DNA from 4 places in the Quadrisphaera sp. DVD1 genome. Region 2 is predicted to be linked to each of the others. Evidence: riboswitches for the same ligand, from Rfam matches in the RefSeq annotation. Region 2 holds a riboswitch; each other region holds the start of a gene.

Region 1 (2,176 bases), on a different contig from region 2:
GTGGCGAAGTCGATGTCGAGGGTGTCCGCCGAGGCGGTCGCGGCGGCGTCGTCGCCCCCGCCGGAGGCCGGGGCGTCGCCGGAGGCGTCCTCGCCCGCGACGCAGCTGGACAGGAGGAGGACGGCCAGGGGGAGGGCGAGGGCGGCGGGGCGGAGCTTCATCGGGCGGTCCTTCGGCTGGGGTGGGGCAGGGGTCGGGGACGGCGCGCCGCGGGCGCGCCGGGAGCTGCGGGGAGCAGGAGGCCGGCGGGCCTCAGCTGCGGGCGACGCCGAGCTGCTCGAGCAGGTCGGCGCGGAGCTCGGCCAGGCGCGCGTCGCCCCGGTCGCGGGGGCGCGCGACCGGCACGGTGGTGACCGACCGGACCCCGGCGCCGGCGCCCGGCGCCGCGGGGTCGGGGCCCAGGACGACGACCCGGTCGGCCAGGTGCAGGGCCTCGTCGACGTCGTGGGTGACGAGCAGCACCGTGGTCGGCGTCGCGGCCAGGAGCTCGAGGAGGAGGTCCTGCATGCGCAGCCGGGTCAGGGCGTCGAGCGCGGCGAACGGCTCGTCCAGGACGAGGACGCCGGGGCGGCGGGCCAGGGCGCGGGCCAGCGCGGCCCGCTGGGCCATGCCGCCGGACACGCTGCGCGGGCGGTGCCCGGCGAACGCCGACAGGCCCACCTGGTCGAGCAGCTCGGCCACGCGCTGGCGACCGGCGGGCTTCGCCGTGCCGCGGGGAAGCCCCAGGGCGACGTTGCCGGACAGCGAGCGCCAGGGCAGCAGCCGCGGCTCCTGGAAGGCGACCGCGCAGCGGCCGTCGAGGCCGGCCACGGCCGAGCCGTCGAGCAGCACCTGGCCGGCGGTGGGGGCGTCGAGGCCCGCGACGGCGCGCAGCAGCGTCGACTTGCCGCAGCCCGAGGGGCCGAGCAGGGCGACGATCTCGCCCGGCGCGACGTCGAGGTCGACGTCGGCCAGGACGACGTGCTGGCCGAAGGCGCGGGTGACCCCGCGCAGCGCCACGCCGACGGCGGACCCGGGGCGGGGCGCGTCGACGGCGGTGCTGGTCGGGCTGCCGGTCGGGGGGTGGGTGACGGGGTGGGTCACGGGGTTGCTCACGGTGGTGCTCACGGTCTGCTCCTGGACGGGGCGCGCTGGGTCGACCACGGCGGAGGCCGTGGGAGGGGAGGGTGGGGCCCTCAGCGCGGGCAGAGGCCGCTGGCGGTGCGGTGCAGATCGACGTGGGCGCGGCGGGTGAGCCGGATGACGACGCAGCGGAGCACGGTGTTCCTCCATCGGTCCTGGCGGTAGCACCTTCCCCGAGGGGTGGTTGCTGCGGCGTCGCTGAGCCAGGTCTCTCGGCCGCTCTGGATGGTCGGCGCCAGTGAACCCGAGCAGCGGCCCGGGTGTCAACCGCAACGTGTCAGGTGGTGGACGTGCCGTCTCGCCCTGTGAGACGGCGCTCCTGCTCGGCGCGGACCGCGGCGACCTCGTCGCGCAGGTGGGCGGCCTCCTCGAACGCCATCGCCGCCGCGGCCCGGGCCATGTCGCGCGCCAGCTCCTCGCCGAGGCGCGCGAGCTGGGCGTCGTTGCGGTCGGCGAGCTGGACCGGTGACGTGCGCGTCGTGCCCACGCTGCCGTCCGGGCGCAGCACGCTCATCACGGCGGGGGCGTCGCCGATGTGGTGGCGGCGTCCCGTCTCCGGCGCCTTCGGGCGCGGCCTGCGGGCCCGGCTGAGGTCGCGGGCGCGGCTGGACGTCGCCGGGGGCGGCTGCTGCCGCTCGCCCTCACCGCCGCTCGTGCTCACGCCGTGGACGGTATCGGCGCGGCGGGCGGACGGCGTCCCCTGATTGGGTGCGGCTGCGGTGGACGCGGCCCCCGCCCGGCGTCCACGGTGGTCCCGTGGACACCGAGACCGAGAAGCTGGTCGCGGACCTCGTCGAGATGCTCGTGCGCGAGGCCGAGACGAGGTCCTCGTCGCCGACCCCGCCCGCCGGGCCGCTGCTGCCCCGCCCCACCGGGCCGCGCCCGGAGGCCGAGCCGCTGGAGGTCTGGGCCCGCCGCCACGGCCTCGGCTGACGGCCGCGGGGGCTTCTCACGCGGTGGGCGCGGGAGGACCATGGAGGGGCACCGCGCCGCTGCGGCGCCTGGCCCGGCGCCGGGGCGGTCTCCTCCCGGGCCGCAGGAGCGCCGTCATGGA
Region 2 (2,176 bases):
CGGAGACGTCGCAGAAGAGCACCGCCGTGCGCTCGGGCCCCCCGGGGGTGGCGAGCTCGCGCTCGAGCGACTCCACGAGGCGGCCGCGGTGCGGGAGGTCCTCCAGCGGCCCGGTGGCCAGCCGCGACAGCCGCACCTCGGCCTCCACGCGCGCGGTGGCGTCGGTGCTGAAGCCGAGCAGGTGCGTGAGGACGCCGTCCGCGTCGTGGACCGGCGCCAGGTTCAGCTCGTTCCACCAGCGGCTGCCGTCCGGGCGCGCGTTGAGCAGCACGGCGCGGGTCGGGCGCCCGGCGCGCACCGCCTCGCCGAGCGCGCGGACCGCCGCCGGGTCGGTCTCCGCGCACTGGAGGAACCCCGGGCCGCGGCCGAGCGCGTCCTCGGCCCGGACGCCGGTGAGGCGCTCCCAGGCCGGGTTGACGTGCACGAGCGGCAGGCCCGGCGCGCGGGCGTCGACCACGCAGACGCCCGTGGGGACGGCGGCCAGCACGCCGGCGAGCACCTCCGGCGGCACGGGGCCGGCCTGGGGGGCGGGGGCGGGGGCGGGACTCGGTCCGGTCACCCGGTTCCCCTCGGCACGCCGGGGCCGCACCTTGACCTCCGCGCCCCGTCGCGTCCAGGCGCGTCCTGGCGCGTCCCGTCGCGCGCCGCGGCTCAGGGCAGCGGGGCCCGCGCGGTGGTCCGCACGTGGATGCTCACGGCCGGCACCGTCCCCGCGTTGGCGACGCGGTGCAGGACGCCGGGCGCGAGCACGGCCACCGCGCCGGGGCCCAGCTCCAGCGGGGCCAGGTCCTGCCCGGCCGCCACCCGGTGCTCCAGCAGGGCGCCGCGCACGACGGTCAGGGCCGCCGCCGTCCGGCCGTGGTCGTGGAGGTCGCTGCGCTGGCCGGGCAGCCACGTCGCCAGCCACACCTCCACGCCCTCGGGTCCGGGCAGCCGGGTCGAGAAGCGCCGCTCGGCGTCGAAGCGCAGCAGCGGCTCCCAGCGGGCGCTGGCCGCCGCGAGGTCGTGGGCCAGGCCCACCAGGAGGCGCACCGGCGGGGCGACGGCGGGCGGCGGGTCGGGCTGGGCGGCAGGGATCACGGCAGTGCTCACGGCTCCTCCATCGGTCCTGGCGGTAGCACCCGCGCCCGCGGTGGCGGGGGGTTGCTGCGGCGTCGACGAGCCAGGTCTCTCAGCCGCTCTGGATGGCGTGCGACGCACAGTAGCGGCTGACGCCGCTGCGGCACCAGGACCGCCGCGAGCACCCGTGCCGCGGCCGGAGGCTCAGCCGGCCGGGGACGACCCGCCGCGCGCGGCGCGGTGCTTGCGGACCCGGCGCACGACGAGCCAGGCGACGACCGCCACCACGGCGGCGATGACGACGCGGTCGAGGAGCCCCGCGTACCCCTCCACGGCCTCCCACTGGGTGCCGAGGGCGTAGCCGGCGCCGATGAGCAGCGCGTTCCACAGGAGGCTGCCGGCGGTCGTGTAGAGGAGGAAGCTGCCCACCGGCATCTGCGCGGCCCCGGCGGGCAGCGAGATGAGGCTGCGGACGCCGGGGACCAGGCGCCCGAAGAACACCGCCGACCGGCCGTGCCGGACGAACCAGGCGGTCGCGGCGTCGGCGTCCTCGGCGTCCACGAGCGGCATCCTGGCGAGCAGGGCCACCGCGCGGCGCTGGCCGATCCGGCGGGCGACGCCGTAGAGCAGCAGCGCCCCGAGGACCGAGCCGAGCGTGGCGGCCACGAGCACGGCGACGAGGCCCATCCGGCCCTGCTGGGCCAGGAAGCCGCCGAGCGGCAGGACCACCTCGCTGGGGATCGGCGGGAAGACCGTCTCCAGCAGCGTCATGAGGCCGACGCCGGGAGCACCCAGCGCCGCCATGACGTCCGCCACCCAGCCGGACAGCCCGGTCAGCCCGGTCGAGCCCTCCCCCGTGGCCGCCCGCACCGCGGCGACGGTCACGCGCGGCCGTCCAGGCGCCGCCGCAGGGTCACCGTGGTGCCGTCGGGCCCGGGCACCACGGTCACCTGCCCCGCCGCGGCCATGAGCGCCGACCCGTGGCCGCGGTCCATGCTCGGGGTGCGGGGCCGCCAGGTGCCGTGGTCGCGGATGGTGATCGTCAGCTCGTGCTCCTCGACGTCGATGGCCACGTCGACCACCGGCCGGGTCGGGTCCTGGGCGTGCTCGATCGCGT
Region 3 (2,176 bases), on a different contig from region 2:
CGGCGTCCTTGCGGGTGGCCACGTAGACGAGCCCCGGCTTGGCCGACGTCGCCGCGCGCAGCACGACCTCCCGGCGCTTCTCGGCGTCGTCGGCGGTGCGCACGACCTCGAGGAAGATGTTCGGCCGGTCGAAGCCCTGGACGACGAGGTGGGGGTCGCGCATCCGCAGCCGCTGGACGACCTCGTCGCGCACCGGCGGTGCCGCGGTCGCCGTGAGCGCGACCGTCGTGGGGTGGCCGAGCTGCTCGATCACGTCGCCCAGGCGCAGGTAGTCGGGTCGGAAGTCGTGCCCCCACGACGAGACGCAGTGCGCCTCGTCGACGACGAACAGCGAGGGGCCCAGCGCCCGCAGCCGCTCCAGGACGTCGTCGTTGGCCAGCTGCTCGGGTGCGAGGAAGACGAACTCGGCCGTCCCGGAGGCGAGCGCCTCCCAGGCCCGGGTGGTCTCGGTGCGGCGCTGCGCGGAGTTCACCGCCACGGCGTCCGCGGTGCCGGTCCCGGCGAGGTGCGCGACCTGGTCCTGCTGGAGGGCGATCAGCGGGGAGACGACGACCGTCGGTCCGTCGAGCGCCAGCGCGGCGAGCTGGTAGACGGCGGACTTGCCGTGGCCGGTCGGCATCACCACGAGGACGTCGCGGCCCGCGACGAGGTGCTCGACGGCCTCGAGCTGGCCGGGGCGCAGCTCGCTCCAGCCGAAGCGCTCGGCGGCGATGGCCGAGAGCTCCTCGGCGGAGGGCGCGTCGGTGGCGTCGGGGGCGGGCGCGGGGTCGCGGGGCGCGGTGTCGCGGGGCACGGGGGCGGTCGTACCCAGCCTCCCCACCCCCGAACCCCCGGCCGGGCTAGCCTGCCCCGCGTGGCCCAGGGCGAAGCGCGCAGCACCGAGGCGGTGAGGGCGCCGCGACCCCGGGCCCTGGTCCTCATCGGGGCGGGGATCGTCCTGGCCGCGCTGGCGGGCGCCCTGGTCTCCTTCCGCCTCGCCGGGGTCGTGCTGGCCGCCGTGCTGGCGGGCGCGGCGATCGCCCGCCTGGTGCTGCCGGTGGCGGCGGCCGGGCCGCTGGCGGTGCGCTCGCGGGGCGTGGACGTCGCGACGTCGGGGCTGCTGGCCCTGGGCGTGGCGCTGCTGGCGCTCACGGCTCCCGACGGCGGCTGACCCGGCTGGAGCACCGGGGACGGGGCGGTCCGGATTGACGCCCGCGACCGGCCGGGGTTTGCTGTCGGCACCCATCCAGAGCGGCCGAGAGACCTGGCTCGTCGACGCCGCAGCAACCTCGCTCGTGCAGAGGTGCTCCCGCCAGGTCCGATGAGACCGGAGGACCCCCGTGGGTCAGCGCATCATCCTCAACGCCTTCGACATGACCTGCGTGACCCACCAGTCCGCGGGCACCTGGCGCCACCCCGACAGCCAGGCCCACCGCTACAACGACCTCGGGTACTGGACCGACCTGGCGCGCCTGCTGGAGCGGGGCCGCTTCGACTCCCTCTTCATCGCCGACGTGGTCGGCGTCTACGACGTCTACCGCGACAGCGTCGCCCCGTCCCTCATCGACGCCGCGCAGGTGCCGGTCAACGACCCGTTCGCGCAGGTGCCGGCCATGGCCGTGGTCACCGAGCACCTCGGCTTCGGGATCACCAGCGCCCTGACCTACGAGCAGCCGTACGCCCTCGCCCGGAAGTTCTCGACCCTCGACCACCTGACCGGCGGGCGGGTGGCCTGGAACGTCGTCACCAGCTACCTCAACAGCGCCGCGGTCAACCTCGGGTACACCCAGCAGATCGGCCACGACGCCCGCTACGACATCGCGGAGGAGTTCCTCGACGTCACCTACAAGCTGTGGGAGGGCTCGTGGGAGGACGGCGCCGTCGTGCGCGACCGCGAGCGGGGCGTCTACACCGACCCCTCGAAGATCCACCCGATCGGCCACCGCGGCGAGCACTACTCCGTCCCCGGCATCCACCTCTCCGAGCCGAGCCCCCAGCGCACCCCGGTGATCTTCCAGGCCGGGGCCTCGCCGCGCGGCCGGGCGTTCGCGGCCAAGCACGCCGAGGGGGTGTTCATCAGCCCCGCCACGGTCGCGCAGGCGCGCGCCACGAGCGACGACATCCGCGACCGGGCCGAGGCGGTCGGCCGCTCGCGCGACTCGGTGAAGATCTTCGCGCTCGTCACCGTCATCACCGC
Region 4 (2,176 bases), on a different contig from region 2:
GCCGCGAGCGCGGGGACCACCTGCGGCGGGGCGGCGAACGACGGGTAGCCGCGGTACGGGCCCTCGGCGGGGGCCAGGGGCGTCTCGAGGTGGCAGATCGCGAGGTCGGCGCCGGCCACCCGGGGCCGCACGGCCGCCAGCTGGGGCGCGAAGTCGAGCCCGCCGTCGGCGCCGTCCCCGCCGTCCCCGCCGTCTGCGCGGGCCTGCTCCCACAGCGCCGGGTGCAGCAGGACGTCACCGGTGGCCACGAGCGAGAGCGTCCGCGGTTCCGGGGCGCTCGGCTCCGCTGCCGAGGGCGCGGAGGCGCTGGGGCCCGCTGGCGCGCCGTCCGGCCCGCCGGAGCAGCCGGCCAGGAGGACGGCGCCGAGCAGCAGCCCGGCGCCCCGGCGGCGGCTCAGGAGACCTCGCGCAGCGCCCCGGTGCGCACGTCGTAGACGAAGCCGCGCACGGAGTCCTTGTGCGGGATGGACGGGTCGGCCTGGATCCGGGCGATGCTCTGCCGCACGTCGGCGTCGAGGTCGGTGAAGGCCTCGGCCGCCCAGGCGGGCTTGACGCCGGTCTCCGCCTCGATCGAGCGGCGGAACTCGTCGTCGGTGAAGGTGAGCATCCCGCAGTCCGTGTGGTGGATCAGCACGACCTCGGTCGTGGCGAGCAGGCGCTGGCTGATCGCGAGGGAGCGCAGCTCGTCGGCGGTGATGACGCCGCCGGCGTTGCGGATGACGTGCGCGTCGCCCTCGGCGAGGCCGAGCAGTCCGTAGACGTTCAGGCGCGCGTCCATGCACGCGACGACGGCCACGTGCCTGGCCGGGGGCAGCGGCAGGTCGCCCTGGTCGAAGGACGCGGCGTAGCGCTGGGCGTTGGCGAGGAGCTCGTCGGTGGCGGACATGCGGAGCCTTCCGGAGGTGGGGCGGGAGGCCGAGGCTCGCCGCGCGCCGAGTGCGTGTCAACCCTGCGCGCCTCGTCGAGGAATTCCCGTCCCCGCGCGTCGCTTGACGCCGCCCCGCATTTCCCCATAACGTTCCCCTCGCCCATCCAGAGCGACTGAGAGACCTGGCTCGCCGACGTCGCAGCAACCACCCCTCGGGGAAGGTGCTACCGCCAGGACCGATGGAGGAACACCATGCTCCGCAGCACCCCGGCGCCCTCGCGCGCCGCCGGCACCTTCCTGGTGAGCAGGCGCCACGTCGACCTGTCGATGCAGGCCAGCGCCATGTGTCGGGCCTGACCGCCCCACATCCCCCGGTCACTCCCCGGCGCTGAGCGCGCTCGCGCGGCGCCATCCCACCAGAACCCCAGGAGCACGTGTGCCCACCCCCGTGGGTGTCTCCGTCGACCTCCGAAGCGCTTTCCGTCCTGCATCCTCCAGCGTCTGGGTGCTCACGACCGCGCATTCTTCGGAGCCCGTCGGATTCACCGCCATCTCTGTCGTGTCCGTTTCTCTGGAACCCCCTTTCGTGTCGTTCAACATCTCGAAGACCTCCTCGTCCCTGAGGGCCTTCTTCGAGTCGCGGACGTTCGCGGCGCACCTGCTCGCCGACGACCAGGAGCACGTCGCCCGCACCTTCTCCGGCCCCGCCGCGCAGCGCTTCTCCGGCGCCGCCGCGTGGTCCTGGGACGAGCGCGGCCTGCCCGACCTGGCTGGGGCGGTGGCCCGCCTCAGCGGCCGCATCCCCTCCTTCGTCGACGTCGGCGACAGCCTCATCGCCCTCGGCCAGGTCACCGCGGTCACCTCCACCGACCGCATCCCCCTGGTCCACCGCGACCGCACCTACGCCCCAGCCGCCGTCCCCGTCGGCGCCTGAGACCCCACCCCCCAGCACCACCTCGTCTGCGCGCCGCCCGGCGCGCGGACGCCCCCTGCCCTCTTCCGCCCGACCCGCCCCTGGAGGCACCCCGTGAGCACCCCGCACCGCCGACGACCCAGCACCGCCCTCGCCGCCACCGGCCTGACCGCGCTCGGCGCGCTGTCCCTCTCCGCGTGCGGCCTCGCCGGCGGCGACGCCTCTGCCGAGGCCGGCACCGAGGACCGCTCCATCTCGATCATCGCCACCGACACCCCGGCCTACTCCGAGCCGCTGGAGCTCGCCAGCGACCGGCTGGAGGAGGAGGGCTACGACGTGGAGATCACCTACGTCACCGACATCGTCCAGCCCAACCACGCCGTCTCGCGCGGGGA

What was found. Region 2 has a riboswitch for S-adenosylmethionine ahead of AC5FZL_RS14245 (cysteine dioxygenase). Riboswitches for the same ligand answer to the same signal wherever they lie in the genome.
Region 1: it holds a riboswitch for S-adenosylmethionine, as region 2 does, so the genes downstream of both, AC5FZL_RS04535 (ABC transporter ATP-binding protein) here and AC5FZL_RS14245 (cysteine dioxygenase) in region 2, are expected to answer to the same signal.
Region 3: it holds a riboswitch for S-adenosylmethionine, as region 2 does, so the genes downstream of both, AC5FZL_RS05165 (LLM class flavin-dependent oxidoreductase) here and AC5FZL_RS14245 (cysteine dioxygenase) in region 2, are expected to answer to the same signal.
Region 4: it holds a riboswitch for S-adenosylmethionine, as region 2 does, so the genes downstream of both, AC5FZL_RS09385 (flavin reductase family protein) here and AC5FZL_RS14245 (cysteine dioxygenase) in region 2, are expected to answer to the same signal.

Annotation. Positions count from the first base shown of each region.
Region 1 covers NZ_JBZYWI010000024.1:2,435-4,610, reverse strand. Annotated here, with positions in the region: gene AC5FZL_RS04540 (aliphatic sulfonate ABC transporter substrate-binding protein) at 1-161, opposite strand, end outside; gene AC5FZL_RS04535 (ABC transporter ATP-binding protein) at 253-1,107, opposite strand; SAM riboswitch class I at 1,266-1,354, opposite strand; gene AC5FZL_RS04530 (UvrB/UvrC motif-containing protein) at 1,400-1,783, opposite strand; gene AC5FZL_RS04525 (hypothetical protein) at 1,879-2,055, shown strand; gene AC5FZL_RS04520 (universal stress protein) at 2,172-2,176, shown strand, end outside.
Region 2 covers NZ_JBZYWI010000154.1:1,880-4,055, forward strand. Annotated here, with positions in the region: gene AC5FZL_RS14240 (PAS domain-containing protein) at 1-559, opposite strand, end outside; gene AC5FZL_RS14245 (cysteine dioxygenase) at 652-1,092, opposite strand; SAM riboswitch class I at 1,097-1,191, opposite strand; gene AC5FZL_RS14250 (DedA family protein) at 1,264-1,944, opposite strand; gene AC5FZL_RS14255 (ATP-binding protein) at 1,941-2,176, opposite strand, start outside.
Region 3 covers NZ_JBZYWI010000028.1:9,710-11,885, forward strand. Annotated here, with positions in the region: gene AC5FZL_RS05155 (RecQ family ATP-dependent DNA helicase) at 1-793, opposite strand, end outside; gene AC5FZL_RS05160 (DUF3017 domain-containing protein) at 854-1,150, shown strand; SAM riboswitch class I at 1,219-1,307, shown strand; gene AC5FZL_RS05165 (LLM class flavin-dependent oxidoreductase) at 1,320-2,176, shown strand, end outside.
Region 4 covers NZ_JBZYWI010000066.1:2,212-4,387, forward strand. Annotated here, with positions in the region: gene AC5FZL_RS09375 (CapA family protein) at 1-248, opposite strand, end outside; gene AC5FZL_RS09380 (beta-class carbonic anhydrase) at 395-886, opposite strand; SAM riboswitch class I at 1,026-1,114, shown strand; gene AC5FZL_RS09385 (flavin reductase family protein) at 1,317-1,802, shown strand; gene AC5FZL_RS09390 (MetQ/NlpA family ABC transporter substrate-binding protein) at 1,896-2,176, shown strand, end outside.